Regions from separate parts of the Pseudomonas sp. Irchel 3A5 genome, predicted to be linked through region 1. Evidence: predicted binding sites of a transcription regulator. Region 1 holds the regulator's gene; each other region holds the start of a gene.

Region 1 (7,724 bases):
CCAATGGCAATGGTGACATACGAGCGGTTGCTGGCAGCGAAGCGCGGCAGCCACTTGTTGAGATACGTGAAGATGTCCTGAAACATCTCCTCCACATCAGGCTGTGCAGCAAGGTAGTCGATAACGGGCTGGTCCTTTCCTGATTTCTCTCGCAGTTCAGGTTTCCAATAAGGGTTTGGCAGGCAGCGCACATCGAATACCAGGTCGGCGTCCACGGGCATGCCGCGCTTGAATCCGAAAGACTCGATCAGGAAGGCCGTACCTGGCTCCGGCTTGTTCAGCAGGCGAAGCTTAAGCGTGTCGCGCAGCTGGTAGAGGTTCAGGTGGGTGGTATTGATCTTCAGGTCTGCCAGATCAATGATCGGCCCCAGCAACGTAGTCTCGTCCCGAATGGCCTCGGCCAGCGAGCGGTTGGCGTTGCTCAGAGGGTGGCGACGACGGGTTTCCGAGAAGCGTTTGAAGAGGGTCGATTCATCCGCATCCAGGTACAGCACATCGCACTGGATGTTGCGTGAACGAACCTCTTCCAGCATCTGCGGGAAGCGCGTCAGGTGACTGGGGAGGTTGCGTGCATCAATGGAGACGGCCAGCAACGGTTCGGCCAGCTCGGTATTGATCAGCGCGCGTTCGGCGAGTTCCGGGAGCAGACCGGCCGGAAGGTTATCAACGCAGTAGAAGCCGCTGTCTTCCAGGACATCCAGCGCGGTGCTTTTGCCGGAGCCCGAGCGACCGCTCACAATGATCATGCGCATGATTAATGCCTGTTTTGCTCGTCCAGTACTACCTGATAAAGGGCTTCGTTGCTCGCGGCACTACGCAGGCGTTCACGCACTTCTTTGCGGTCGAGCATGCTGGCGATCTGGCGCAGCAATTCCAGGTGTGCATCGGTAGCCGCTTCCGGGACCAGCAGGACAAACAGCAAGTCAACGGGGGCGCCATCGATAGCGTCGAAATCTACAGGAGCGTTCAGGTGCAGCAATGCGCTGATGGGTGATTCACATCCCTTCAAACGACAGTGCGGAATGGCGATGCCATTACCAAAGCCGGTAGAGCCAAGTTTTTCACGGGCGACAAGGCTCTCGAACACGACTTGCGAGTCCAGATCAGGCACTTCTCTGCCGATCAGGTTGGCAATCTGTTCGAGGACTTTTTTCTTGCTGCCGCCCGGCACGTTCACGAGTGAACGGCCGGGGGTCAGGATATTTTCTAATCGGATCATGTTTTTGGGGGTATCAGCGAGCCGTTGCACCCTGAAGGAGGCTGAGCTGCTTTTCCTTATGCTTGAGCAGTTGTCTATCCAGCTTGTCGGTCAAAAGGTCGATTGCCGCGTACATGTCATCATGTTCCGCATTGGCGACGACCTTTGAGCCGGGGATGTGCAGGGTGGCTTCGATTTTCTGTTTAAGCTTCTCGACCTCCATGATGACCTGCACATTAGTGATCTTGTCGAAGTGGCGCTCCAGTCTGCCGAGTTTTTCGGTGATGTAGTCGCGTAGGGCGTCGGTCACATCCAGTTGATGTCCACTGATGTTGACTTGCATACCGCTTTCTCCTTATTGCCAGTGCATAAAGAGGCAGGCTTTTGCCTGCCACTGGAACGCTGTGGCTAGCAACCGGGTTGCGTAGAACCGATTCGGGCCAGTGCTCGGGCGGTTACTACTGTACCTCTCGTCACATCAGTCGCTTGCGTTCACTAGACGGCGCAATGCCAAGTGATTCGCGGTATTTGGCTACTGTGCGACGGGCTACTTGAATGCCTTGTGCCTCCAGTAAACCAGCGATCTTGCTGTCACTCAACGGCTTTTTCTGATTTTCCGCTGCAACCAGTTTTTTGATGATCGCGCGAATGGCTGTGGACGAACATTCACCGCCTTCGGAGGTGCTTACATGGCTCGAGAAGAAATATTTCAACTCGTAAATACCACGGGGGGTATGCATGAATTTCTGAGTGGTTACACGAGAAATGGTCGACTCGTGCATGCCTACGGCCTCTGCGATGTCATGCAGGACCAGTGGTTTCATCGCCTCATCGCCGTACTCAAGGAAGCCGCGCTGATGCTCGACGATCTGCGTTGCCACTTTCATGAGGGTTTCATTACGACTTTGCAGGCTTTTGATGAACCAGCGTGCTTCTTGCAGCTGATTGCGCATGAACGTGTTATCGGCGCTGGTATCGGCGCGGCGGACAAAACCGGCGTACTGCGGATTCACGCGCAAGCGCGGGACTGATTCCTGATTGAGCTCAACCAGCCAGCGTTCGTTGTCCTTGCGCACGATGACGTCAGGCACCACGTATTCAGCTTCGGTGGATTCGATTTGCGAACCGGGGCGAGGGTTGAGGCTTTGCACCAGCTCGATGACCTGCCGCAGTTCATCTTCCTTGAGCTTCATGCGGCGCATGAGCTGCGAGTAGTCGCGGCTGCCCAGCAGGTCGATGTAGTCACTGACCAGTCGCTGTGCTTCGCTGAGCCAACGGGTTTTTGCCGGGAGCTGACGCAATTGCAGGAGCAGGCATTCGCTCAGGTTGCGCGCGCCGATACCGGCGGGCTCAAACTGCTGAATGCGGTGCAGCACGGCTTCAATCTCGTCGAGCTCGATATCAAGCTCGGGATCGAAGGCGTCGAGAATCTCTTCCAGAGTCTCGTCCAGATAGCCCTGGTTATTGATGCAATCGATCAGGGTCACGGCAATCAGGCGGTCGGTGTCGGACATCGGCGCCAGGTTCAACTGCCAGAGTAAATGGCTTTGCAGGCTCTCACCGGCAGAGGTACGAGTGGTGAAGTCCCACTCGTCATCATCATTGCTGGGCAGGCTGCTGGCGCTGGTTTGATAGACGTCTTCCCACGCGGTATCGACCGGCAGCTCGTTGGGGATGCGCTCGCTCCAGTCGCCTTCTTCCAGATTGTCCACAGTAGGAGCGGACTCCTGATAAGTCGGCTCCTGGACATCAGGATTAGGTTTCTGCTCGATGTTGTCAGCCAATGGGTCGGCGTTGTCGAAATCGTCGCCTTCTTCCTGGCGTTCCAGCATAGGGTTCGACTCCAGTGCCTCCTGGATCTCCTGCTGGAGGTCCAGTGTCGACAATTGGAGTAAGCGGATGGCCTGTTGCAGCTGCGGCGTCATCGTCAGCTGCTGGCCCATTCTCAAGACTAGCGATGGTTTCATGGCTGGGGCTTAACACCTTATTCGCCGGCGCACATGCGCCATCCACTACCGAGCGCCTGGGCGCGTACATAAGCAAATTATATGCCTGAAACTGAAGTGTTTGACTAGAGCGTGCTGGCATTTAATAACCATCAGCACCAAGGCCCAGTCCTGCCCGCCTTGAAAGCCGGGCACCACAGTTCTTTTTACAGGCGGAACTCGTGGCCGAGGTAAACCTCTTTCACCAGCTGATTTGCGAGAATGGTTTCCGAATCGCCTTCGGCAATCAACTGCCCGTCGTTGACGATGTAGGCGGTTTCACAGATGTCCAGGGTTTCACGGACGTTGTGATCGGTGATCAATACGCCGATGCCCTTGGCTTTCAGATGGTGGATGATCTGTTTGATATCGCCTACGGAAATCGGGTCCACGCCTGCGAACGGTTCGTCGAGCAGGATGAATTTCGGTGAGGTAGCAAGTGCGCGTGCGATTTCCACCCGGCGGCGCTCACCACCGGACAGGCTCATGCCCATATTGTCGCGGATATGAGTGATGTGAAATTCCTGCAGCAGGCTTTCCAGCTCCTTGCGGCGTCCGTCACGGTCCAGCTCCTGGCGAGTTTCGAGAATCGCCATGATGTTGTCGGCTACCGACAGCTTGCGAAAGATCGAGGCTTCCTGAGGCAGATAGCCAATACCTGCGCGTGCGCGGCCGTGCATGGGCTGGTGGCTGACATCCAGGTCGTCGATCAGCACTCGCCCTTGATCAGCCTGAACCAGGCCGACAATCATGTAGAAGCAGGTGGTCTTGCCAGCGCCGTTAGGCCCTAGCAATCCTACGATCTGACCACTTTCGATGGACAGGCTCACATCGCGAACGACCTGACGGCCCTTGTAGCTCTTAGCCAAATGCTGGGCTTTCAGCGTCGCCATTTACTGGGCCTTCTGCTGGTCGGTTTTCTTTTTCGGCTGGATAACCATGTCAATACGCGGGCGTGGTGTTGTCACCTTGCTGCCGCCATTGGCACGACCAGCGCTGACGATCTGTTTGACCGTGTCATAAACGATCTTCTCGCCTTCGGACGTGTTGCCATCGTTGATGACCTTGGCCTTGTCGATCAGAACGATACGATCCTGCGCAGCGTAGTACTGGATAGTGATCGCGTAGGCTTGAACGATAGGCTTGTCTACAGACGGCTTCTGCTCGTAGTACGCGAGGTTGCCGACCGATGTGAACACATCGACTTCACCTTGGGCATTACGTGTGATGGTCACGGTATTACCGGTGATCTTCATCGAGCCCTGGGTGATGATTACGTTGCCTTTATAGGTGGCAACGCCTTTCTTGTCGTCGAGTTGTGCGTCGTCGGACTGAATGTGGATCGGCTGATCGCGATCAGTCGGCAGGGACCAGGCGCTCGCGCTTCCCAGTGCTGCACCCAGGCCAAGCAAAAAAGGAAGGGTTTTAACGAGCCTCATACTGTCCTCTTACATTAGATAGCAGGTCCATCCTGCTGTCGTTCAAATACGCTTTCATTCCCTTGGCCGTAGTCACACCGCCCGCGCCGTCGATTCTAACGGCTTGCTCGGTCTGCGCATATTGCTTCTGCGGGAATACGGTCATTCGACTGCTGGTGATAATGGTCGTACGTTTTTTTTCGTCTGTTCGTGCTACGCGAACCGAGTCAATCAGTTCGACTTGCTCGCCACCAGGGGAAACCTCACCCGTTTTGCTCTGGATATGCCAGGGAAAGAGGGTGCCACGGTACATCTGCAAGTCTGGCGTGGTGAGCATTGTTACATCGGTGGCCTTGATGTGCTCGACCTTGTCTGCTGTCATTTCGTACTGCAACTTGCCATCCGGCAAATACTGCACGCTATGCGCATTGATTGCGTAAAAATCGATGGCGCTTTCGTCCACCGTTGCAGCCGGTTGCTCCATGAAGCTTTCCGGGCTGATGTTCCAATAACCTGCGGCTGCCAGCAAAAATGCCAGCACGCCGAGGATCAGAAACGTTCGAATTCTTTTGCTAAGCATAAATGGCTTCTGTCTATAAGTAGGCTGCGTGGGCGGCTTCAAGGCTGCCTTGAGCGCTCATGATCAATTCACAGAACTCGCGAGCTGCGCCTTCGCCGCCGCGTGCCTGGGTAATGCCGTGGGCATGTTGCCGGACAAAAGTTGCTGCATTGGCCACCGCCATGCCAAGACCGACACGCCGGATGACTGGCAAGTCTGGCAGATCATCACCCAGATAGGCGACCTGTTCGTAATTCAGGCCGAGCTGGCCGAGCAGTTCGTCGAGAACCACAAGCTTGTCTTCGCGGCCCTGATAAAGATGCTCAATGCCGAGATTCTTGGCACGGCGTTCAACGACCGGCGTCTTGCGGCCGCTGATAATGGCCGTTGCCACGCCCGAGGCGATCAGCATTTTAATGCCTTGGCCGTCCAGAGTGTTGAAAGTCTTGAATTCGCTACCGTCTTCAAGGAAATACAGGCGACCGTCGGTCAGTACGCCGTCGACGTCGAAGATGGCCAGTTTGATATTTTTACCGCGTTGCAGCAGATCGGTAGTCATTTGCACATCTCCATTACATGACGCCTGCGCGCAACAGGTCCTGCAGGTTGAAAGCTCCGACCGGATGATCATTTTCGTCAACGACGATGAGTGAGCCGATCTTGTTGTCTTCCATGATTTTCAATGCTTCAGCTGCAAGCATCTCAGGGCGGGCCGTCTTGCCGTGAACGGTCATCACGTCATCAATAGTCGCCAGGCGAATATCAATCGGACGATCCAGAGTGCGGCGCAGATCGCCGTCAGTGAATATCCCGGCCAGTCGTCCATCAGTCTCGATAACCGCCGTCATGCCCAGGCCCTTGCGGGTCATTTCCATCAGTGCGTCGCGGAGCAGGGTGCCACGCTGTACTTTCGGCAGTTGTTCGCCGACGTGCATGACGTGCTCGACCTTGAGCAGCAAGCGTCTGCCCAGCGCGCCACCCGGATGCGAAAAAGCGAAGTCTTCAGCCGTGAAGCCCCGGGCTTCCAGTAGCGCTACTGCCAGGGCGTCGCCCATGACCAGTGCCGCAGTCGTCGAAGAGGTCGGAGCCAGATTCAGCGGGCAGGCTTCATGCTCTACGCGGGCACTCAGATTGACGTCGGCTGCTTCAGCCAGGGTTGAACACGGGTTGCCCGTCAGACTGATCATCTTGATGCCGAGACGTTTGATCAGGGGCAGCAAGGTGACGATTTCAGCCGTTGTTCCCGAATTTGACAGGGCGAGGATGATGTCATCGCAGGTGATCATGCCCATGTCGCCATGACTGGCTTCGGCAGGGTGAACAAAAAACGAGGTGGTGCCGGTGCTCGCCAGAGTAGCAGCGATTTTTTTTCCGATATGTCCTGATTTACCCATGCCCACCACGACAACGCGTCCTTTGCTCGCGAGAATCATCTCGCAGGCCTCGATGAAATCTGCGTTGATATGCGCTAACAAACCCTCCACAGCTTCGATTTCGAGGCGGATGGTGCGTTGTGCTGACTGGATCAGGTCGCTGGATTGATTCATGTGAAAAATCGGTCGGCCGGTTAAAAGGCGGCGATTATAGCGGTAATGCGCGATTCCCTCACGTCTGATCGTCAAGCTTTGCGTTTAATCGTTCTGTGTAGCGATTGGTAGAGCTCGTTTGTAGGAAGTGTCGCAAATTGTGTATAGCGATATTGATTGATCGTCTTCGCCCTTTGGCGGGGCCTTATTGCGGTGGTATAGTTCGCCGCTGTTCCGCCCACCGAGACAGCATGTCTCCCGCCAGGGACTCGGCAGCTGAACGTGAGGCTGCATCGCAAGGAGTTTAGATGAGCGCCGATAACGCCTACGCGATCGAGCTGAAGGGCGTTTCCTTCAGGCGCGGTACGCGCAGCATTTTCGATAATGTTGATATTCGTATTCCCCGCGGCAAAGTCACCGGCATCATGGGGCCTTCTGGCAGCGGCAAAACTACTTTGCTGCGGTTGATGGGTGCCCAGTTGCGACCTTCTGCGGGCGAAGTGTGGGTCAACGGGCAGAACCTGCCCGCCTTGTCGCGCAGCGATCTGTTCGATGCGCGCAAGCACATGGGCGTGTTGTTCCAGAGCGGAGCACTGTTCACTGACCTGGATGTGTTCGAGAACGTTGCCTTCCCGTTGCGGGTCCACACCGAGCTGCCGGAAGAAATGATTCGTGACATTGTCCTGCTCAAGTTGCAGGCGGTGGGGCTGCGTGGTGCCATCGATCTGATGCCCGACGAGCTGTCAGGTGGCATGAAGCGTCGCGTGGCGCTGGCTCGGGCGATCGCCCTCGACCCCCAGATTCTCATGTATGACGAACCATTTGTGGGGCAAGACCCGATTGCGATGGGTGTGCTGGTTCGTCTGATCAAGCTGCTCAATGATGCGCTCGGTATCACCAGTGTTGTGGTCTCTCATGATCTGGACGAAACGGCGAGTATTGCTGACTACCTCTACCTTGTTGGCGACGGTCAGGTGTTGGGGCAGGGGACACCCGAGGAACTGATGGGCTCGGACAACCCCCGCATTCGTCAATTCA
Region 2 (7,724 bases), on a different contig from region 1:
TAAACCTGGCCGTCGAGCCGTTCCTGAATGCGACTGAAGCGCTCATTGGCCAACAGATCGAAACGCTGACGCAATTGATGTTCATAGAATTCGGAGTTGGCGAATGCCAGCACAGCAGTCAGTGCGGCGCCCACCAGAAAGGCGTATGCCGCAACGACCCACGCAGAGGCCTGCTCATTGATAAAGCCGAGAATCCTGGGACGAATCTGACTCGTAGGCATCATTCGACACTCGCAACGCCACAGCATAGAGACGCGTCACGCTGGCTGTAGCTCACTTATAGCTATTAGCCAGTATTTTGCCTAGTCTGACTCGGCACCGATTGCACATCGACCCATCACAAATGCGAACGGATCGATGTGCACCGGCCCATTATCTGGCTGTGATTTTCCACGCCTTATGGATTTTGCTGTTACGGGCGAAGTCAGGATCAATGGTCTGAGCGGTGATTTCTTCCACGGCATAACGCTGTGCAAGATTCTCGTCGAGGACAAACTTGCGGAAGTTATTCGAGAAATACAGCACGCCGCCCGGCGCAAGACGCGCCATGGCCAGATCCAGCAATTGCACCTGATCGCGTTGCACGTCGAAAACCCCTTCCATGCGCTTGGAGTTGGAGAAGGTCGGCGGGTCAATGAAGATCAGGTCGTACTCTTCACGACAGGCGTCCAGCCAGGCCATCACATCGCCCTGCTCCAGACGGTTCTTGTCGGAGAAACCGTTCAGCGACAGATTACGCCGCGCCCAGTCCAGATATGTCCGGGACAAGTCGACACTGGTGGTGCTGCGCGCGCCGCCTTTGGCTGCATGGACGCTGGCCGTCGCCGTGTACGAGAACAGGTTGAGGAAGCGTTTACCCTGAGCCTCGCGCTGGATACGCATGCGCATGGCGCGGTGATCCAGGAACAGGCCGGTGTCCAGATAATCCGTCAGGTTGACCAGCAGCTTGACGCCGCCTTCATTGACCTCGACGAACTGCCCTTGCGCACTTTGACGCTCGTACTGCCTGGTGCCGCTCTGGCGCTCGCGGCGCTTGATGATCACCCGGCTCTTGTCGACATTCAGCGCCTGGGGGATGGCCGCCAACGCATCGAACAGTCGGGCCGAGGCCTTTTCCGGATCAATGGACTTCGGCGCGGCATATTCCTGAACGTGAACCCAGTCCTGATACAGATCGATCGCCAGCGAGTATTCAGGCATGTCGGCGTCATACACGCGGTAGCAATCGATGCCTTCGCGACGTACCCACTTGCCCAGCAGCTTGAGGTTTTTCTGCAAACGGTTGGCAAACATCTGCCCGCCTTCGCTCAAGCGCGGCTGCTCGACCACCGCTGGAGCCGGTTTGATCGGGTTGCCGTTTTTGTTGTACTTCTCGTATTTGCCTGGAGTCACCAGCGGGCTGGTGTCTTCCGGCTCCACGTGCTCGCGCTCAACCTGACGCTGTTCGGCAGTACGGCGTTCGCCGGTCACGAACTGGTCCGGCAGCACTTTGATCAGCAGCAGCTTGCACGGCAAGGCACCGTTCCAGAAAGCGTATTGCTTGTGACTGCGAATGCCCATGCGCTTGCCCAGATCCGGAGCGCCGGTGAATACCGCGGCTTCCCAGTTCAGACAGGCCTGACGTAAACGCTCACCCAGGTTCTGGTAGAGATAAAGCAGGCTGGCTTCGTCGCCCAGTCGCTCGCCGTACGGAGGGTTACAGATCACCAGACCTTTCTGGTTCTGGTCAGGGCGCGGCTCGAATGTCGCCACTTCGCCCTGGTAAATCTTGATCCATTCGCTGAGACCGGCACGCTCCACGTTGTTGCGTCCCGGCTGAATCAGGCGCGGGTCCGCTTCGTAGCCGCGAATCCACAGCGGTGGCTTGGCCAACCCTGCTGCAGCGCGCTCCAGCGCCTCGTCGTGCAGCTTGCGCCACAGGGCTGGCACGTGACCGAGCCACGCGGAAAAACCCCAGCGTTCGCGCTTGAGGTTTGGCGCGATGTCGGCAGCAATCATCGCCGCCTCAACCAGAAACGTACCTACGCCGCACATCGGGTCAGCCAGCGCGCCGCCCTCAGCCGCGATGCGCGGCCAGCCTGCACGAATCAGAATCGCCGCCGCGAGGTTTTCCTTTAAAGGTGCAGCGCCCTGCTGCAAGCGATAACCACGCTGGTGCAGGCTGTGGCCAGACAGGTCCAGGGACAGAATCGCTTCGCCCCGGTCCAGACGCAAATGCACGCGCAGATCAGGGTTCAGCTTGTCCACTGAAGGACGCGAACCATCGGGCATGCGCAATTTGTCGACGATGGCATCCTTGACCTTCAAGGCGCCGAAATGGGTGTTGTCGATGCCCGACCCGTGGCCGCTGAACTCAACCGCCAGCGAGCCGTCCGGTTCCAGGTGATCGTGCCAGTCAACGTGCAATACGCCGTTGTACAGGTCTTCGGCGTCCTTCATCGGGAAGCGCTTGAGAACCAGCAACACGCGGTTGGCTAAACGCGACCAGAGGCAAAGCCGGTAAGCGGTCTCCATGTCGGCGCTGCCGCGAATGGCTGAGGTATGTTCACGGGTTTCCTCGAGGCCCAGCGCAGTGGCTTCCTCGGCAAGCAGCCCTTCCAGGCCTTTAGGACAAGTGAGGAAAAGTTCGTAACGGTCCGACATGAGTATTCCAGGGCGTAAGCCATAAGCGGCGGGCAACGCATTGCCCGACCAGATTTAAAACAGGCGTCTTTCTTGGAGAACGCCTGCGCGGCACACAATTTGTGCCAGACCACCTCGAACCGATCGGGCTATCAAGGCAGTCATCCCCAGACCATCATGGCCAAGGGACATTTAAAAAATACTATTCAGCACGACAACCGTCGCAATAAAAAGTCACATCGCGACCCTTCGTCGATTCAGGTCTACTTGCAACAGGCCATCATCTGCGGTTGCGAAACAGTTGCAACATTTCTTGCAAGCCTTGCCAGTTCAGGGCTGCCGAAATAATCAACTTTGAAACACCTGCCTGCTTATGTTCCAGTTATTACAAATATGACGTGCTTATGACAAAACGATCATTCACAGCACCCGATCCATTGGTTAGAAATCACCACAGGTTGTCACCGCAATGGTGGGAACACTAAAGCCCGCGACGCCGGCAGCGGGTACCAACGGCAGAAAATTTTCTGCCCGACCTCGACATGAGGTCTCAGGGACATAACAGTCAACAAACGAGGGCAACACCCTATGAGAAGACTTAAGCGTGATCCGTTGGAAAGAGCATTTTTACGCGGATATCAGTACGGCGTTCATGGTAAATCCCGTGAGCTTTGCCCTTTTACTCTACCGTCGGTGCGCCAAGCCTGGATCAATGGCTGGCGAGAAGGACGTGGCGACAACTGGGACGGTATGACCGGCACTGCGGGAATCCACAGACTCAACGAACTTCACGCGGTCGGGTAACCAGGTAACTTCCGATCAGTCCATCAAATCTCTGAAGCCGTATCAAAACCAGAAGCGTCCCATCCGGGCGCCGGGCGCAAGCCCAAGGGGCTCCTTGAAGGAGCCCCTTTTTTGCCCTCAGTATTTGCGCATCGCGGCAATCGCATCCACCGACTCACGAATCAACGCCGGGCCTTTATAGATAAAGCCGGAATAGATCTGCACCAGGCTCGCGCCAGCAGCGATTTTCTCAGCCGCGTGCTTGCCTTCGGTGATACCGCCCGCGGCAATGATCGGCATCCGCCCAGCCAGTTCGCCAGCCAGTACCTTGACCGTATGGGTGCTCTTCTCACGCACTGGAGCACCGGACAGACCGCCCGCCTCGTCACCATGGGGCAAGCCTTCGACGCCGACGCGGCTCAGGGTGGTGTTGGTCGCGATCACCGCATCCATCCCTGACTCGATCAGCGCCGCGGCGACCAGCACGGTTTCTTCATCGGTCATGTCCGGCGCTATCTTGATGGCCAGCGGCACTCGCTTGCCATGCAATTGGGTCAGCGCCTCCTGACGAACACGCAACGCTTCAAGCAACTGCTTGAGCGAGTCACCGAACTGCAGGCTGCGCAGGCCCGGAGTGTTGGGCGAACTGACGTTGACCGTCACATAGCTGGCGTGGGCGTACACCTTGTCCAGACAGATCAGGTAGTCGTCCACCGCGCGCTCGACCGGCGTGTCGAAGTTCTTGCCGATGTTGATACCCAGAATGCCTTTGTAGCTGGCGGCCTGAACCCGACTCACCAGATTATCAACGCCCAGGTTATTGAAGCCCATGCGGTTGATGATCGCTTCAGCCTGCGGCAGACGGAAAATCCGCGGCTTGGGATTGCCCGGCTGGGGACGCGGCGTCACAGTACCGATTTCAACGAAGCCGAAACCCAGTTGGGCAAAGCCGTCGATGGCCGCGCCGTTTTTGTCCAGACCGGCAGCAAGCCCGACCGGATTGGGAAAATCCAGGCCCATGACGTTCACCGGCAGACGCGCCGGGGCCTTGCTTAACAAGCCATTGATGCCCAATCGGCCACCAGCGCCAATCAGATCAAGCGACAGGTCGTGGGAGTTTTCCGGGGAGAGTTTGAACAGTAACTGGCGGGCCAGGTTATACATGGGCGGGCGCGGCTCGTAAGAAGCTGAATTCAGGGCGGCGATTATAGACGTCTGAGCGATTGCGTGCGAGGCATGCCTGCAGGCTTTTGCGGTATAGGTATTTAGATAACCCCTGTTGAGCACCATCCATTGCTGCGGTAACGGCTTCTTTGGGGTTGCGCCCTTACGGCGCCTCACTTTTGAGAAGCGCAAAAGTAAGCAAAACGCTCTTGCCCCACCACTAGGTGCCTCGCCTTGGCTCGGCATGCCCGTAATCCGACATTGCTGCGCGGGGCCGCCGCCACCGGCCATCCATGGCCTGAGGCGGCTAAACCGGCATCCCTGCCGGTTTGCCCCACGCAGCAATATCGAATTCCGGCCGTCGTGGTTTAACGGGGCGCCCAAGATCAAAATCAAAAGCAGATCAAAAGCAAATGCAGCGGTAACAACCCGGAACGGTAGGAGCGAACTTGTTCGCGAGACATCAGCAAAGCCAAAACAGACATCGTCTGACACACCGCTTCGCAGCCTTCGGCAGCTCCTACAGATACCAGGTAAACCCACAAAACCAGGTCGGCTGTCAGGCCGCCGCGCTATTGATTTTGATCTGGGGCGCCCCGTTAAACCACGCTGGCCGAACGCAGATTCTGAAGCGTGGGTAAACCGGCAAGGATGCCGGGTTAGCCGCACCGGGCCATGGATGGCCCATTGCGGCGGCCCACGGTTTCAGATCTGCGGGCGGGCATCCCGAGCCTAGGCGAGGGACCGAGTGATGGGGCAAGAGCGTTTTGGTTACTTTTGGCTGGGCCGGCTTCCGGATCAAAAGTGACGCGCTGTAAAAGCGCAACCAGTATCAGCCCTGACCACGGTAACGGATATGTACACAAGAACTGCTACATCCCCTGACAAAATAAGTGTAGATACCCAAGATCAAGTGAGAACGGCACTGGCATATCGCTTGCTTGGCTTAAGCTAATAGCAGCGTGCCAACGAAGGCCCGATGCATCGACAATGGCGTCGTTCCGTCTTTGCTTTTCTGGCGAAGGATCGAACGACGCTTTTTTTATGAAAGATTTCTGCCAGCCTGGACCGGACGCGCCCGCTCCACCCGCAGTTGTCATGGCAGAGGACAGATGACATTTATGAACGAGCCCACACGAAATCCGTTGGCCTGGGTAGCTGGCAGCGATGCGCCAGAGATGAACAGCCTGGATATCGGCTTCATGCCGCTGTCCGACAGCGCCTCGATAGTCGTCGCTGCGACGCAAGGCTTCGCGCAACCCTATGGTCTGAGCCTGAACCTCAAACGCCAGCCGTCCTGGGCGAGTTTGCGGGACAAACTGGTCAGCGGCGAATTGCACGCGGCCCATTGCCTGTATGGATTGATCTATGCGGTGCAGTTGGGTATTGGCGGAAGCGCGGCTACCGACATGGCCGTACTCATGGGGCTGAACCAGAATGGTCAAAGCATCAACTTGTCGCGGTCGTTGCAAGACGCTGGCGTGATCACTCCTGAGGCGCTGGATCAGCAAGTGCACCAAAGCGGCACAAAGCTGACCTTCGCGCAGACATTCCCTACCGGCAATCACGCCATGTGGCTTTATTACTGGCTAGCGAGCCAGGGCATTCATCCCCTGCAGGACGTGACCAGTGTGGTTGTTCCGCCGCCACGCATGGTCGAGCACCTGCAGGCTGGTCGAATTGATGGGTTCTGCGTGGGTGAACCCTGGGGCGCCAGCGCCGTGGATCAGCAACTGGGCTTTACCTTCGCTACCACTCAGGCAATCTGGCCCAACCACCCGGAAAAGGTGCTGGGCTGCACCCGTGAATTCGTTGAACAGTATCCCAACACCGCACGGGCACTGGTCATGGCTGTTCTGGAAGCCAGTCGCTTCATCGAATCCAGTGACGAGAATCGGCGCAGCACCGCGCAGTTGCTCAGCGGCGCGGATTATCTGGATGCACCTGCCAGTTATATCGAACCCCGCTTGCTCGGTGACTATCGCGACGGGTTGGGCAACCAATGGCACGACCACCATGCTCTGCGCTTTCACGGCAATGGCGAAGTCAATTTGCCTTACCTGTCCGACGGCGTGTGGTTCATGACGCAGTTCCGTCGCTGGGGTTTGCTGCGTGAAGATCCGGACTACCTCAATGTCGCCAAAGGCGTGCACCAACTGGCGCTCTATCGTCAGGCCGCCGAGGCGCTGGACATACCGGTTCCGACGGCGATGATGCGCAGCAGCCAGTTGATCGACGGTAAAGTCTGGGACGGATCAGATCCGGCTGGCTACGCCCGCAGCTTCAAGCTTCACGCCATGGCCAATGCGGCCGTCGCCCTGACGCAATGAGGAGCTGACGATTATGTTGCGTATCCTCTTGATCAATGACACAGCAAAAAAAGTCGGCCGCCTGAAAGCCGCGCTGAGAGAAGCGGGCTTTGAGGTGATCGACGAATCCGGACTGATTATTGACTTGCCCGCCCGAGTTGAAGCGCTTCGCCCGGATGTAATCCTGATCGACACTGAATCCCCTGGCCGCGATGTCATGGAGCAGGTCGTGATGGTCAGTCGCGACCAACCTCGCCCTATCGTGATGTTTACCGATGAACATGATCCGGGGGTGATGCGTCAGGCCATCAAGTCCGGCGTCAGTGCGTATATCGTCGAGGGCATTCACGCCCAGCGCCTGCAGCCAATCCTTGATGTGGCCATGGCCCGTTTTGAGAGCGATCAGGCCTTGCGTGCCCAACTTCAGGCACGGGACCAGCAACTGGCCGAACGCAAACGCATCGAGCTGGCCAAGGGTTTGCTGATGAAAATGAAGGAGTGCAAAGAAGAAGAGGCCTACACCCTGATGCGCCGCCAGGCCATGAGCAAACAGCAGAAGCTGATTCAGGTGGCGGAGCAGATTATCGCGATGAGTGAATTGTTGGGGTGAATCGTAGATTTTTTGGATTTGTGGGAGCAGAGGTTGGTCTGGGCGGCATTCCGACTATCAGGCTGGACGCTATTCACTTAGACCGCGTACACCTTATCGCGGGCAAGCCCGGCTCCCACATGGGAATGCATTACAAAATGAGGTGAATCGTACGATTTTCCAGATGGCCCAGCTTTTGCTAGTTAATCAACACAGGTAACCAACGGCGGTTGCCCCACTTTACGACAAAGACGTCG
Region 3 (7,724 bases), on a different contig from region 1:
ATAAAGCCACTACCACAATGATGATGAGCTTGAGTTTGCCTTTTGAGCCAGGTTCTTTAACTTCGTCGCTCTTCGCCATGCCAATAATCCGTCACTATTCGGGGGGTTCGCTAATGCGTGACAGAGGGAGAGCAAGTGTTATGCCAGAGTTGCGAGAGGGAGGTCAGGACGGGGGGTTAGCACGGTGGATTTTTATGTGTAGCCCACTGGTTGATGTGCGACGTGGGACCGGCTTTAGCCGGGAAGAGGCCGGGACAGATGCTGAATCTCTATCTGCCGAAATAACCCCTTCCCGGCTAAAGCCGGTCCCACGACACTCGTGATCGCATCGTTCCTACACAGACTCAAGCGTAGTAATCAATCTCGCTGGTACCCACAACTCGCTGAACCGGCTGACTGATCGCAACGCCAGTATCTGCGTCGATACCGTCCGAACCGTCGACGCCATTGACGCCCGAACCGCCATTACCCGTGCCCCGGGCATTGTTGGCCTGTTCTTGCTGCTGGGCCTGGTTCTGCTGATTGCGAGACTGGTCGGAAACGTTCACGTCCACCTGCCCCATCCCCTGCTGGGTAAAGGAATCTCGCAGGCGGGACATCTGGCTTTCCAGCGCTTCACGAACCCCCACATGAGCACTCATGAAGGTCACTTGAGTCTGCTGGTCCGGCGCCATATTGATACGAATATCGAGGCGACCCAATTCAGCAGGCTCCAACTGGATGTCAGCCGACTTCAGGTTCTGACTCGACAGATACATGACGCGCTCCACCACGCCTTCACTCCAGCCACTCTGGTGCATCGCCAGCGGCTGATTCATCAGGGGTACTGCCGGAGCTGCCGCGCGAGGCTGCTGCGCCGCCTGACTCAGGGCCGCAAGACGATCAGCGAAGTTATCCACCCGCGTATCGCCAGCAGCAGCTTTGACATCCTTGAGACCGCCATCGAGCAACCCGTCGAATGATTTATCGCTGCTCTCGGTGCTGGGCTCGTCCGAAACAGATGAACGCTCATCCAGGGCTGCCAGGTTATTGGCGAGCTGGGATGGATCCGTTGCGGCGTTATCGACCTTGGCGTTCTTGCCTGCCTGAGCCGTTGCGTGAGCATTTTGCGCCTGCTGAGCCTGTTGCGCCTTGGCTGCCGCATTCTCCAGAGCAAACTGCAGGGCGGGCATGTCCTCAAGCGGATCAGCGTTCGGATCGAAAGATGCCTCAGCCGGGTCAGCCGCTTGTAAGTTCGGCAAGGCGGTTGAGGCGGCAGCGACATCAACTTTCGGCTTGTCGGTGTCCAGCTGGGTCGTGGCCTGACTGGCAATGGCCTGCAAAGCAGGATCAAGTGCCGGATCAAGGGTCGGTTCCGGGGTCACAATCTGCGCCACTGCCGGATCAACCTGTTCTTCAGCCTTGCCGTCACTGTCGCTGGCAACGGGCTCGGCAGGCAAGGTATTGCCGCTATCGGCAACCGTCGTCGAATCCGAAGCGGCAGCATCGTCCTTGTCGGACGCGGCCTTGTCTGCAACCTGTTTGTCTTTATCGGCGGCAGGTCTGGCCTTGACCGGAGCGTCGCTCGCAGCCGATTTAGCCTGAGCCTGCTTGGCATACACGTCAGAGAAGCTGGAGTTGTCGTCCTTGCCACTGTCAGCCGGCCTGGCTGAGTTGTTGGCAGAACTGGCCTTCTGCGCCGCCACTGGAGTGGCTTGAAGAAGAGCATTGGGGGCGAGTGGCATGTCGATCTCCGCGAAAACAGCTGAATACGCAGAACAGAGCAAGATACGGGCCAAAGACGATCAAGAGCAGCCCCGGTGTCCATGGTGCCGCGCTCTCGCAGCTGACGCGCATGTGTAGGAGCGAGCTTGCCCGCGATAGCGTCAGCACAGGCGATATATTCATTTGCCGACAGATTGAATCGCGAGCAATGTGGATCGCCACCCCGGTCACGCCTACAGGTCCCAAGCTTGCTGCGGGACAGCTTGGTGTCAGGGGTACAGGGGTAACTCCTGCAGAAAATGCATTCCAATCCAGTCGTTTTTGGAGGTTGCTTGATGAGAGAGCGAGTCGACTCAGGGGTGTGCGATAAAAAACTGTCGTTCCGCGTCGAATAACCGACGCACAGTCGAGTATTCGTGATCGAGCGCGGTCAATAGGTCGTCAAGACCGGCACTTTCCTCCCGACGGCTGCGCTCTTCGAGCTCGCGGCACAGGTCGGCAAGGCGCAGGGCACCCATATTGCTGCTGCTGCCTTTAAAGCTGTGGGCCATGAGGCTCAGCTCCTGCAGATCGAACGCGCCCACGCCCATAAGCTGACGCAAACGGGAGATGCGATATTCAGAGTCTTTGAGGAACACATCGAGAAGGGTTGGATACTCGTCTTCCATGACTTCCTGCAACGTCGTCAATACGCTGTAATCCAGATGAATGACCGACACCTTGTTCACTCCTTTGATCAAGAACCCGGGGTTATGCCTTTGCCCCCCAGCAGAATTCCACGCGTGCGATCCGTCCGTCCTCAGACCACGAAGCCTCTTCACTCAACTCTCGCACCAGCGCAAGACCGCGACCGTACAGCTCATTGAGTGTCGGCGGCAATGCAAGAATTGTATCAATGTTGAAACCATGACCACTGTCCTCCACCTGCACACTCAAACGGCCGCCCTCATCCAGGGGGATTACCTGAAAATGTATGCGAATGAAGCCGCTCTCCAGCGCGGCAAGCCGCTCTGCCCGCTGCTGATAATAGCGGGTGAATCCTGACGCGTTACTTTTCAGCGAGGAATCCAGCCCCAGAACGCCATGCTCCAGCGCATTGCTGTAAAGTTCGGTCAGCACGCTGTAGAGCGCGCCGCTCTGATGACGCAAACCATGCACCTCCAGCAACAACTGCAACAGATAAGGCAGTGGATTGAAACGCCTGAGGGTTGAAGCCCTGAACTCGAACGTCGATGACCAGTCCAGCGGCGTGGAGGTGCCGCTGTCCGAGTAAGTCACGGTTCGCGGCCCCAGCTCTGCCTGCTCGACAGCAGTGATCTCCACCATGCTGACGTCATCCCGGGACCGCCCGCCGAACTCGTTCAACGCATGCTGGATCTCCGTGATCAGCAATTGCGGATCGCGATTGGCGTCCAGTACTTCGTGTAGCCGTGCCGGACCAAACAACTGGTCCTTGCTGTCCGCCGTGTCGATCACCCCATCTGATAGCAGAAAAACCCTGTCACCCAAAGCGAAGGGATGAACCTCGGTCCGGTCATCAAACGAGCCCGAATCCAGCACGCCGAGGGGCAGATGTCGGGAAACCAGCGCAGTGCGCTCCCCTGTCGCGGCACTCAGCAAATAACCGTCAGGCAAGCCGCCATTCCAGACCTGAAACTGGCGCTGATTGAAGTTGATACAGACCATTGTCGCGCAGCAGAACATGTCCACCGGCAGGATGCGCTTGAGCTTGGCGTTCATTTCACGAAGGGTTTCAGCCAGGCCGAACCCCTTCGCAGTCATGCCGTAAAACACTTCGGCCAGTGGCATGGCACCCACCGCCGCCGGCAAACCGTGCCCGGTGAAGTCACCCAACAACATGTGCATGTGACCAGCGGGTGTATAGGCCGCGAGCAGCAAGTCGCCATTGAACAGCGCATAAGGCGATTGCAGATAGCGAATATTGGCTGCGTCCAGGCAACCGGAATGCGCCACCTGATCAAACACTTCCTTGGCCACTCGTTGCTCGTTTAGCAAGTAGTCATGGTGCCGGGCAATCAGATCACGCTGCCTGAGAACGGTCTCCTGCAGCAGCCGCAAGCGGTTCATGGCATTGATTTTGGCTGTCAGAACCGTCTGGTTGTAGGGTTTCGCAATGAAGTCATCTCCCCCGGCATCCAGACAGCGTGCCAGGGCCTCGCCTTCGGTCAGCGAGGTCAGGAAGATAATCGGAACCAGCGCCTCACCGGCCAGTTCCTTGATTCGCCGGGCAGCCTCGAAGCCGTCCATCACCGGCATCATGGCGTCCATCAATATCAGTTGCGGCCGGTCCGTCTCAAACAACGCGATCGCATCGGCACCATTGCCGGCACACAACACACGATGCCCTTGCCGGGCCACGATAGTAGACAGCAGGAGGCGGTCACTGGCGTTGTCGTCAGCGATCAGGATGCACAGGGATTCGCTGGACGGTTGCAAGGTTTCAACCTATCTGGAAAAGCTTTGAGAAATTGGAGATGGTCAGGATGGTGATGACATCGGGGCAACAGTTGATCAGACGAATCCGGGAACGCTCGCCCCCGGCATGATCCCGCAGCAACAAGAGCATGCCCAGCGCCGAACTGTCCAGGTAAGTGGTACCACTCAGGTCGACAACATAACGCAGCTCGCTGCCGGACCTTTCATAAGCTTCACGAAAATCCTGATGGGAAGCGAAATCAAAACGCCCAGAGATCGAGATGGTCAGTTGCTGACCGTCGGGAGAAAGCTCAGAAGTGACCGGCATGTAGAATTCCTGAGAGACGTACGTCACGTAATCAAGGTTTAGCACCGCCTTTGAGCGGCGGCAAATTGATTGAAGGCCGATTTTTCGGGAGGTTGCAGGGGCAAGCGGGTGAAAACTGAATGGCTCCATTCACAGATACCGTAATGCTTTGAATTGGAACGCGTTTTCTGTAGGAGCTCACGAGCACCGCGAGGCAGCGATGGCGGCCCGTCTGATACACCGCTATCGCGGCCTCGCGGTGCTCGTGCGCTCCTACAGCTCTAATGTTTGACGCGAGCTATAGCCGCACCCTATCAAGCGTTGTTAAAACGGCGCATGCCTGGGCAAGCGTTGCGATAACTCATCCAGCAGTTTCTGTTCACGCTTGTCTTCCAGTTGGCGGGCTTCGTCGATGTAGCGCTGGACCAATTTGCGCAAGCCTTCAACCCGGGCATAAGCCTGCTGCCAACTGACGCGCGCTTTTTCGACGTTGTCCTGATGCCAGGCCAGACTCCTGCGCTGCTGATCGACAGCGGTATCCAGTTGAGTAAGGAAGCGCTGATAACCCAGCAACCACTGTCCGGAAACCCCATGGGCGCCCTTGTCGATCCATTGTTGCTGGTAATCCAGGCGAAACTGCTCCAGGTCGTTGAGCTTGCCTTCGGCGATGCGCATCTGTCCCTGAAAATGCCCCAGGCGCTGGACGGCCGCGCGCTCTGCGCTTTCGGCCATATCCACCACGGGCGCCAGACGCGCTGCACGACTTACGGCCATGACTTATCAGCCACCCGCCGCCGGGCTGAAGACCGCAGCCAGCTGGGCACTGCTGTTCTCCATGCTCTCGTTTTCATTGAGCCCCTGGCGCAGAAAGCGCACCAGAGTCGGCTGCAGGTGAATCGCCAGGTCGGTTTCACGATCACCACCGGGAACATAAGCACCGACGCTGATCAGATCACGGCTCTGCTGGTAACGTGACCACAACTGTTTGAAATGCTGCGCCTGATTCATGTGATCGGGGGTGACCACCGCGGGCATGACACGACTGATGGACGCTTCGATATCGATGGCCGGGTAATGCCCTTCCTCGGCCAGGCGACGAGACAATACGATGTGGCCGTCGAGTACACCTCGCGCCGAGTCTGCAATCGGATCCTGCTGGTCATCACCTTCGGACAGAACCGTGTAGAACGCGGTGATCGAGCCACCGCCCGCTTCGGCGTTACCGGCGCGCTCCACCAGCTTGGGCAATTTGGCGAAGACCGAAGGCGGATAGCCCTTGGTTGCAGGAGGCTCACCAATAGCCAGAGCGATTTCCCGTTGCGCCTGGGCGAAACGGGTCAGGGAATCCATGAGCAACAGGACGTTTTTACCCTTGTCGCGAAAATACTCGGCGATTCGCGTGCAATACATGGCTGCCCGCAAACGCATCAATGGCGCGTCGTCCGCCGGGGATGCGACCACCACCGAACGCTTGAGGCCTTCTTCACCAAGGCTGTGCTCGATGAATTCCTTGACCTCACGGCCCCGCTCACCGATCAGGCCGACAATAATAATATCGGCCTCGGTGAAGCGGGTCATCATGCCGAGCAGGACGCTCTTGCCGACGCCCGTACCGGCGAACAGCCCTAAACGCTGGCCGCGGCCGACCGTCAATAATCCGTTGATACTGCGAATGCCCACGTCGAGGGGCTGGCTGATCGGGTTACGCTTGAGCGGGTTGATCGTAGGGCCGTCCATGGGCACCCAATCCTCGGCTCTCACGGCACCTTTGCCATCCAGAGCGCGACCGGCGCCATCAAGCACGCGGCCAAGCATTGCCATCCCCATAGGCAACCGGCCGGTATCCGCCAACGGCACGACACGAGCTCCCGGCGCGAGACCGGACACGCTACCAACGGGCATCAGGAAGATCTTGCTGCCGGAAAAGCCCATGACTTCGGCTTCAACTTCCACCGGATGATGACTGTCGTCGTTGATCACCATGCAGCGACTGCCCATGGCGGCACGCAGGCCTTCGGCTTCAAGCGTCAGGCCGACCATGCGCAGCAAACGCCCTTCCACCACCGGCTGCACAGGCATCTCGATGGTTTCTGCATAAGAACCCAGGCGTTTGCCGAAGCTGGTGCGATCAAGGCGCATCGGATTTCTCGATATCAGGGTTGGCAGACGCTGTGGCGACTGGAGCGTTGTCCAGATCCAGACTGAAGTCGGGGGCCGCCGGATGCAGCGACTGCTCGTGCATCTGGTCATACATTTTGCCGATGGCCAGGGTCAGGCGTGTCTCGATACTGGCGTCGATCCGGCTGTGCTCGGTTTCAATCCGGCAACCACCGGCCTGTAAGGTGTCATCTTCAACGATGCGCCAGTTTTCTTCATGACGCTCGCGCAAGGCTTTGACCAGATCAAAGTCCTGTGGATTGATGAAGATCCGCACATTATTGGCGCCCATTGGCAACAGCTTCAGCGCATCACGCAAGACAATGCCAATCTGCCGGGAGTCTGTGGTCAGCTCCCGCTGGATAACCTTGCGAGCGATGTGCTCCACCAGATAAATGACCGATTGCTCGATCTGCTTGTCCTGGCTGGCGATCGGATCAAACAGCTGGGTCATGAGCAACTCGAGACTGGCAAGCTTGCCCTTCAGGGCCACCTCGGCTTCCTGACGAACCTTGAGCTGCGTGCTGTGGAAGCCTTCCTTCTCGCCGGTGGCAAAACCTTCGTTGTAGGCCTCCTGACGTATGCTTTCCAACTCTTCGAGCGTCAGCGGCTGGACTTCCTCCAGAGGGACTTCTTCGATGGTGTCGACCGATTCTTCGACGACCGGTTCAGGCTCGGGTTCAGGCTCTTTGTAGGGGTCGAAACTGGGCAGCGACCAGACGTCAAAACCGCCGACGTCCTTGGCGCGGATGAGCTCGCTGACCGGTTCTTTGTTGGAGCTGGACATTGATAGTGCCTTAGAGTCTGTGTTGTTTCAGCGCAGGCCGCGTTGCCAGACGAATGTCGCCAGGCAAGGCGGTGGACACCGGGGACTATATCCCCGGTCAGCTTTTCCGACAAAACGTCAACAGACTAGATCATTTCCTCGCCACCTTTGCCGCCGAGAACGATTTCCCCGGCCTCGGCCATACGGCGAGCAATTGTGAGGATTTCTTTCTGTGCGGTTTCCACGTCGCTGACGCGGACCGGGCCCTTCGCTTCCAGATCGTCGCGCAGCAGTTCGGCGGCACGCTTGGACATGTTCTTGAAGATCTTTTCCTTGATCGCCTCGTCGGAGCCC
Region 4 (7,724 bases), on a different contig from region 1:
CAATAAAAAGCCCGAGAACGACCAGCACTACCAGCAAAAAACTCAGGCTGAGCAGGGGAGTGGACTGAGCCTGGGCTAACCATGAAGCCCAAAGTGATCTTGGTTGTGCGGGTGTTTGCATGACTGGGCGACCTGTCTGAAAAATCTGAAGGCCAATGTTTAAATAAATGACCTGATCCGATTCGGAACCTGCAAATATGCTGTTGGTTCAACGGAACGCTTTAGGAAAGCCACTATCCTAAGGGTCAAGTATTCAATCTGGAGCAATATCATGGGTTCGACGTTTAATGGTTTGGTAGGGCTGATCATTCTGGCTCTTGATATCTGGGCCATCATCCACGTTTTGAAGAGCGGGGCCGAAACCGGGATCAAGATACTCTGGGTACTGCTGATCGCATTGCTGCCTGTGCTGGGGCTGATCATCTGGGCTGTTGCCGGCCCGCGGGGTAATGTGCGGATTTGATGTCTGCTTGTGGATTCAAGCCCTGTATTGGCATCACGCTGTAAACGAGTGAACTGTAGGAGCTGCCGAAGGCTGCGATAGTGGTGTGTCAGGTTAAACGCTTCGCAGCCTTCGGCAGCTCCTACAAAATGCGCATCTTCAGACTCAGGGGTTTTTTAACAGAACCCAGGGTTTTCAGTGATTGCGTCACCCAAGGTTCGACCTGTCATCGTTCGCGACGTAGAATGCGCGCCTTTCTTATGGGCGGCTGGCCGTCCTGTTTTCAGCATTCATCAGGGACCTACCCATGAGCGATTATCAAGAAACGTTGTACGAGGGTTACGGCCAGCGCTTTCGCATTGAGAAAATGCTTCACGAAGTGCGCACTGAGCATCAGCATCTGGTGATTTTCCAGAACCCGCGCATGGGCCGGGTCATGGCGCTGGATGGCGTGATCCAGACCACTGAAGCTGACGAGTTCATCTACCACGAGATGCTGACCCACGTGCCGATCCTGGCTCATGGCGCGGCCCGTCGTGTATTGATCATCGGCGGAGGTGATGGCGGCATGCTGCGTGAAGTGGCCAAGCACGACACCGTCGAGCACATCACCATGGTCGAAATCGACGGCACCGTGGTGGAAATGTGCAAGGAGTTCCTGCCAGAACATTCCAAGGGTGCATTCGATGACTCGCGCCTGAATCTGGTGATCGACGACGGCATGCGGTTTGTCGCGACCACTGAAGAAAAGTTCGACGTGATCATTTCCGACTCCACCGACCCGATTGGTCCGGGTGAAGTGTTGTTCTCGGAAAACTTCTATCAGGCCTGCCATCGCTGCCTGAACGAAGGCGGTATCCTGGTGACGCAAAACGGTACTCCGTTCATGCAGCTCAGCGGCGTGCAAACCACGGCCGGGCGCATGCGTGGCCTGTTCGCGGACTGGCATTTCTATCAGGCAGCGATTCCGACCTACATCGGTGGCGCAATGACGTTTGCATGGGGGGCAACTGATCCGGCATATCGCAAGTTGCCACTGGAGACCTTGCGTCAGCGTTTCGCAGGCAGCGGCATTGTTACGCGCTATTACAATCCTGAGGTGCACATCGGCGCGTTCGCATTGCCGCAGTATGTCTTGCAGGCTGTGAACAAACCGAGCAACGACTGACCTCTCCGACGGTTACGCAGGCTTCTTCTATCACGGAGCGAAGCCTGCGTAACGTTTGACGGCACTCATTGCCGTCGATTCGCTACTACAAAATTTTCACGCACCGTCATTGAAAATTGCGCGCGCTTTTCAGCCGTTCGCGATGGGTAATTGTGTGGCCGGGTTTTATTATTCTGGCTTTTCCTCTCACTTCTCACCCGACTTCCTACCGCTGAAGGTAAAACATCTGTCTTGCATCGCTGCTAAATCCTGGGCGATCACGTAAGATTTGCGCCCGTCGTTCGCCAATGCCAAGTCATTGCCGGGCGCACCTGCTTTTCGAACCTTACTTTGAATCCAACGGATCCTAGAACAACATGGCTAAACCGGACGCTATGATTCATAAGCACGCGTCGTCGCGCTCGCTGCAACCCACCGTCAAATCGCATCTGGCCTATACGCTGCTCAGTGCATTGGTACTGATGGTCATGTACACGCTCCTGCGCGTCGCTTTGCTGGTTTATAACCGCGAGATGATCGGCGATACACCAGCCTCTGCCTTTGTCGAGGCGATGTTCAACGGCATGCGTTTCGACTTGCGTCTGACGGTTTACCTGGTTGTCCCGCTGCTGCTCTCGTTGTTCAGCGTCCGGGCCATGGCTGCACGAGGCTTCTTTCGTTTCTGGCTGACTTTGGTTGCCAGCATCACGCTGTTTCTAGGCCTGATGGAGATGGACTTCTACCGCGAGTTCCACCAGCGCTTGAATGGACTGGTGTTCCAGTACGTCAAGGAAGATCCAAAGACCGTTCTGAGCATGTTGTGGTACGGCTTTCCGGTGGTGCGCTATTTGCTGGCCTGGGCTGCGGTTACATGGCTGCTGAGCCTGGTATTCAAAGGGGTTGATCGTGTAACTCGCCCGCGTGGTGAGTTCAGTGTCAGCGATGCCAGCAATCGCACTGTTGCGCCTTGGTATGCACGTATTGGCGTCTTCGTGGTTTGCCTACTGATCGCTGTTATTGCCGTGCGTGGCACGCTGCGCCAAGGGCCGCCGCTGCGCTGGGGGGATGCTTACACCACGGAATCCAATTTCGCCAACACGCTGGGACTCAACGGCACCCTGACGCTGATCGCCGCGGCCAAGGCCAGCATGTCATCGCATCGCGACAATGCCTGGAAAGCCACGTTGCCTGAGGCTGAGGCGGAGCAGATCGTGCGTAGCATGCTGTTGACCAGTCACGACAAACTGGTAGATGGCGATATCGCTTCTGTCCGCCGCGACTTCACGCCACCGGTAGAGAATACGCTGCCAATCAAAAACGTCGTTGTCATCCTGATGGAGAGTTTCGCGGGACATGCCGTGGGCGCGCTGGGTGATGAGGCGAACATCACGCCTTACTTCGACAAGTTGTCCAAAGAAGGACTGTTGTTCGATCACTTCTTCTCCAATGGTACGCACACCCACCAGGGGATGTTCGCCACCATGGCATGCTTCCCCAATCTGCCAGCTTTCGAGTACCTGATGCGCATGCCTGAAGGCGCGCACAAGTTGTCTGGCCTGCCGCAGTTGCTCAGTGCCCGTGGTTTTGACGACGTCTATGTTTATAACGGTAACTTCGCCTGGGACAACCAGTCAGGTTTCTTCAGTAATCAGGGCATGACCAATTTTGTGGGTCGTGAAGATTTCGTCAATCCAGTGTTCTCTGATCCGACCTGGGGTGTTTCTGATCAAGACATGTTTGATCGTGGCGCGCAGGAGTTGAAAGCGCGTGCGGAGAAGGGCAAGCCTTTCTACGCGCTGCTTCAAAGCCTTTCCAACCACACACCTTATGCATTGCCGACCAATCTGCCGGTCGAGAAAGTTACCGGTCAAGGCTCGCTGGACGAGCACCTCACTGCGATGCGTTATTCGGATTGGGCGCTGGGCCAGTTCTTCGAGAAGGTCAAAAAAGAGCCGTTCTACAAGGAAACCCTGTTTGTTGTAGTGGGTGACCACGGTTTCGGTAATCATCAGCAGATTACTGAAATGGATCTGGGACGCTTCAATGTGCCGATGCTGATCATCGCCCCAGGTGTTCAAGATAAATTCGGGCAGCGCAGCAGCATTGTAGGAACCCAGATCGACATCGTGCCGACGATCATGGGTCGTCTTGGTGGCGAAACCCGTCATCAGTGTTGGGGACGCGACTTGCTCAATCTGCCGGCTGGCGACACGGGCTTTGGCGTGATCAAGCCGTCGGGTGGTGAGCAGACAGTTGCTTTGGTCACTCAAGACCGGATTCTGATTGAACCGAAGGATATGGAGCCTAAGGTTCTGTCCTACACCCTGGGACATACGCCGCATGCTGAAGTGATTCCGAATGCGCCTGATGCCAAAGAGATGCGCGAGAAGCTCGACAGCTTCCTGCAAACGGCAACCAAAAGCCTGCTGGATAACACTGCAGGGGTCGAAGCCAGCAAAAACTGACCTGCTGGTGATGTAAAACAAAAAGCCCCTCGTGCAGGGGCTTTTTGTTGTGTGGCAAACGCCGCGTTTATGTTCTGTAGCGAACTTGCTTGTGGGACGTAGACCTGAGCCACCGCATGAAACCCTCTCGCCAACAGATTGCCCCCTACCTGAAACAGCGCTGAACCGGTAGGAGCGAACTTGTTCACGAGGTGTTGGGCCTGGATCACCGCGTGAAACCCTCTAGCGAACAAGTTGCCTCCTACCTGAAATAACGCTGAACCGGTAGGAGCGAACTTGTTCGCGAGGTGTTGGGTCTGGATCACCGCGTGAAACCCTCTCGCCAACAAGTTGCCTCCTACCTGAAATAACGCTGAACCGGTAGGAGCGAACTTGTTCGCGAGGCATCATGCTTGAACCACTGCACCACCTTTTTCTCCAGCAAGACCACGCGTGCCCGTTGTTCCGACGCACTGCCGTGATTGCAAATCCTGTGAACGAATCCTCGCGTCAAAAGGTCAAGATCACGTAAGCCGCATTGTCGGCTGCCGAGGAGACCTTGATGAAACAGTGGAACATTTCGTATCTCGACAAAGACGGTGTGCAACAGAGCCATGTGATGGAATCCGAGGAGCTGCCCAGCGAGGAGAAGGCCGCCCAGCGTCTTCGCCACATCCTGGTTCCGGTCGCTGACGAGCTGGACATGAATGACCTGGACGGCCGCATAGCCGAGCCCACGGCCAAGTCTTTGAAAGAACACAACGCTGTGCAGATCATCTCGATCAAAGAGGTTTTCTGAGTGCATTGAAAAAATGGCCCCGCCGGGAATTGGCAGAAGACCAATGATGGGGTTACTCTGCAAGTGAGACGGGTGAAGCGTTTCTCCCGTTTTCTCCATGTCGATGCCAGTCTGGCAACAGGCTCGGCCTTGTCAGCTACATGCTTGATCCCGTATGGCAGAGTATCTGCTGTGTAGTGGCGCTGCCGCGAGCGGCGCGCAGGGAATGTTGAAACTCTATCTATCGTTGAATAGGAGGACGTTTCATGAGCACAGCCTATCAAGAGGACATCAGCAGCAACGTGCTGCGCCGCATGAAAGAAAGCGGTTTTGACTTCGCACGTATCCATCCCATCGAGTTCTACGCCATTTTCCCGGACGAGGAACGGGCAAGGCAGGCTGCAGATCAGTACCGCGGCGAATCTCTCAATACTCAGATCAATGTTCGGGATGACGGTGCCTGGCACTTGCAATTGAGCAAAGTCATGCACGCGACTTATGACGGCATCGGTGATTTCGAGCAGGATTTCCAGGCTGCGATTACTCCGCTGGACGGAGAGGTCGAGGGCTGGGGAGTGAGACAGGAGATCCGGCGGCTACACGCATGAAACGCGCTATGACAGGGTGAATCGCCGGTCAATTACCAGGCAAATGCCTGGGAATTGGCCGGTTTTAGTTTGTATGTTCTAAACGCAAAACAGAGTATCTCGGCTCTACCGGTGTATCTGTTCAGTTTTCGGTAGACAAAAAAAAAGCCACTCAGCGAGTGGCACAAAGGGAAGTTCGGTCAGGACAGCCCGGTTGGAAGTCGGTACTGGCAGCGCGCTCGTATTTTCGACAGCGACTTTAAACGGGGCATACAAATTCGGTGTGTTTCGGATGTCGCTGATTATCGACAAACGATATCGTCTCGTGAAATCAACTCTGGCTATGCTGGTCATAGTTTTTGCAGTTGAATAACGCTTCCGAATGAGGCGTAGGAGAACTGGTTGGGAAGCTTATTGCACAGGAATGGTGCGGTTGGCTTTCGATTTTTATGTAACCAGTTGATATTTAAGCGTTTATGCCGATGGCACGGGCCTTGCGAAGGCCCTTGGTGTCCGTGGTGACAAGGAGTACGGCATGATCCGCACCTTTTATGATGAGATGTACGATGCTGGCGGTATAGTCCGCCCGCATTATCGGGAATTCGCCCGTTGGCTGGGTGAGACGCCCCCTGAGCTTCTGGCTCAGCGCAGGCGTGAAGCCGATCTATTGTTTCATCGCGCCGGGATTACGTTCACGCTCTATGGTGATGAGCAGGGCACCGAGCGCCTGATTCCTTTCGACACGATTCCACGCAGCATTCCGGCCAGCGAGTGGCGGGTGGTTGAGCGCGGGTGTATTCAGCGCGTCAAGGCGCTGAACATGTTCCTTGCCGACCTCTATCACGAGCAGCGGATTATCAAGGCAGGGGTGATCCCCGCCGAACAGGTGTTGGCCAACGAGCAATATCAGTTGGCGATGCAGGGCCTGAATCTGCACCGCGACCTCTATTCGCATATTTCCGGGGTCGACCTGGTGCGTGATGGTGACGGCACGTATTACGTGCTGGAAGACAACCTGCGCACGCCTAGCGGCGTGAGTTACATGCTCGAAGACCGCAAGATGATGATGCGTCTGTTCCCCGAGCTGTTCGCCGCGCAGCGCATTGCGCCTATTGATCACTATCCGAATCTGCTCCTCGACACGTTGAAGAGCTCCAGCCCGCTGGATAATCCGAGCGTGGTGGTACTCACGCCGGGCCGTTTCAACAGTGCGTTCTTCGAACATGCGTTCCTCGCCCGGGAAATGGGTGTCGAGCTGGTTGAAGGTGCGGACCTGTTCGTGCGTGATGATCGCGTGTTCATGCGCACCACCGATGGACCGAAAGCGGTGGATGTTATCTACCGTCGTCTAGACGACGCATTCCTCGATCCATTGGCGTTCAACCCTGATTCGATGCTGGGGGTGCCAGGCTTGCTGTCGGCCTATCGCTCCGGCAATGTGGTATTGGCAAACGCAATTGGCACCGGTGTCGCGGACGACAAATCGGTTTATCCATATGTCACGGACATGATCCGTTTCTATCTGGATGAAGAACCGATCCTGCAGAACGTGCCGACCTGGCAATGCCGCAAGCCTGCTGACTTGTCCCATGTGCTGGCCAATCTCCCGCAACTGGTGGTCAAGGAAACTCAAGGGTCGGGCGGTTACGGCATGCTGGTCGGGCCCGCTTCGACGGCTGCGGAGATCGAGTCGTTCCGCGCGCGTATCAAAGCCAAGCCGCATGCTTACATCGCGCAACCGACGTTGTGCCTGTCGACCTGTCCGACCTTCGTCGAGAACGGCATCGCACCGCGCCATATCGATTTGCGCCCGTTTGTCCTTTCTGGTCGTGAAACCCGCGTCGTACCCGGCGGGCTTACCCGAGTCGCGCTGCGTGAAGGCTCGCTGGTGGTGAACTCGTCTCAAGGTGGCGGAACAAAAGACACCTGGGTGGTCGAGGATTAAGGATGCCTGCCAATGCTAAGTAGAACTGCCTCGGATTTATATTGGATGTCGCGTTATCTGGAGCGGGCAGAAAACCTCGCCCGGATGCTGGATGTCAGCTACTCGTTGTCTTTGATGCCTCAGGATGGGCGTGGTGACGGTCTTGATGAACTGGCCATGCCACTGCTGATCACCGGCACGCTGGATCATTATCTGGAGCGTCACGGTGAGCTGCATGCCGAACGGCTGCTGCATTTTTTCGCGCTGGACGCGAGCAACCCGGCCAGTATTTACAGCTGTCTGGGGGCCGCACGGGCCAGTGCTCACGCGGTACGCGGTCGAATCACCGCGGACATGTGGGAGAACATCAACTCCACCTGGCTGGAGATTCGCGGCATCGCT

Evidence for each region. Region 1 encodes sigma-54, which starts transcription at its own class of promoters, with help from an activator protein. Its sites were predicted from a motif close to ANTGGCATNNANNTTGCTNT; they were not measured.
Region 2: CKW31_RS13710 (CmpA/NrtA family ABC transporter substrate-binding protein) is a predicted target of sigma-54. The motif match lies at 5,494-5,513, and genes of this name have one in related genera.
Region 3: CKW31_RS10975 (flagellar hook-length control protein FliK) is a predicted target of sigma-54. The motif match lies at 1,760-1,779, and genes of this name have one in related genera.
Region 4: CKW31_RS21055 (circularly permuted type 2 ATP-grasp protein) is a predicted target of sigma-54. The motif match lies at 5,880-5,899, and genes of this name have one in related genera.

Annotation. Positions count from the first base shown of each region.
Region 1 is NZ_FYDU01000008.1:162,944-170,667, reverse strand. It holds gene rapZ (RNase adapter RapZ) at 1-752, opposite strand, end outside; gene ptsN (PTS IIA-like nitrogen regulatory protein PtsN) at 755-1,219, opposite strand; gene hpf (ribosome hibernation-promoting factor, HPF/YfiA family) at 1,233-1,541, opposite strand; gene CKW31_RS15180 (RNA polymerase factor sigma-54) at 1,672-3,165, opposite strand; gene lptB (LPS export ABC transporter ATP-binding protein) at 3,351-4,076, opposite strand; gene lptA (lipopolysaccharide transport periplasmic protein LptA) at 4,077-4,622, opposite strand; gene lptC (LPS export ABC transporter periplasmic protein LptC) at 4,609-5,181, opposite strand; gene CKW31_RS15160 (HAD family hydrolase) at 5,195-5,719, opposite strand; gene CKW31_RS15155 (KpsF/GutQ family sugar-phosphate isomerase) at 5,733-6,707, opposite strand; gene CKW31_RS15150 (ATP-binding cassette domain-containing protein) at 6,995-7,724, shown strand, end outside.
Region 2 is NZ_FYDU01000007.1:223,752-231,475, reverse strand. It holds gene CKW31_RS13735 (diguanylate cyclase) at 1-221, opposite strand, end outside; gene rlmKL (bifunctional 23S rRNA (guanine(2069)-N(7))-methyltransferase RlmK/23S rRNA (guanine(2445)-N(2))-methyltransferase RlmL) at 373-2,643, opposite strand; gene CKW31_RS13725 (hypothetical protein) at 2,716-2,970, shown strand; gene rmf (ribosome modulation factor) at 3,211-3,426, shown strand; gene CKW31_RS13715 (quinone-dependent dihydroorotate dehydrogenase) at 3,544-4,569, opposite strand; gene CKW31_RS13710 (CmpA/NrtA family ABC transporter substrate-binding protein) at 5,691-6,899, shown strand; gene CKW31_RS13705 (ANTAR domain-containing response regulator) at 6,913-7,488, shown strand.
Region 3 is NZ_FYDU01000006.1:5,862-13,585, forward strand. It holds gene fliL (flagellar basal body-associated protein FliL) at 1-79, opposite strand, end outside; gene CKW31_RS10975 (flagellar hook-length control protein FliK) at 345-1,724, opposite strand; gene CKW31_RS10980 (Hpt domain-containing protein) at 2,058-2,372, opposite strand; gene CKW31_RS10985 (fused response regulator/phosphatase) at 2,455-4,161, opposite strand; gene CKW31_RS10990 (STAS domain-containing protein) at 4,166-4,468, opposite strand; gene fliJ (flagellar export protein FliJ) at 4,772-5,221, opposite strand; gene fliI (flagellar protein export ATPase FliI) at 5,228-6,586, opposite strand; gene fliH (flagellar assembly protein FliH) at 6,576-7,391, opposite strand; gene fliG (flagellar motor switch protein FliG) at 7,517-7,724, opposite strand, start outside.
Region 4 is NZ_FYDU01000013.1:124,455-132,178, reverse strand. It holds gene CKW31_RS21085 (ZIP family metal transporter) at 1-121, opposite strand, end outside; gene CKW31_RS21080 (PLDc N-terminal domain-containing protein) at 272-463, shown strand; gene speE (polyamine aminopropyltransferase) at 750-1,610, shown strand; gene CKW31_RS21070 (LTA synthase family protein) at 1,967-4,054, shown strand; gene CKW31_RS21065 (hypothetical protein) at 4,596-4,832, shown strand; gene CKW31_RS21060 (ribonuclease E inhibitor RraB) at 5,078-5,419, shown strand; gene CKW31_RS21055 (circularly permuted type 2 ATP-grasp protein) at 5,934-7,343, shown strand; gene CKW31_RS21050 (alpha-E domain-containing protein) at 7,356-7,724, shown strand, end outside.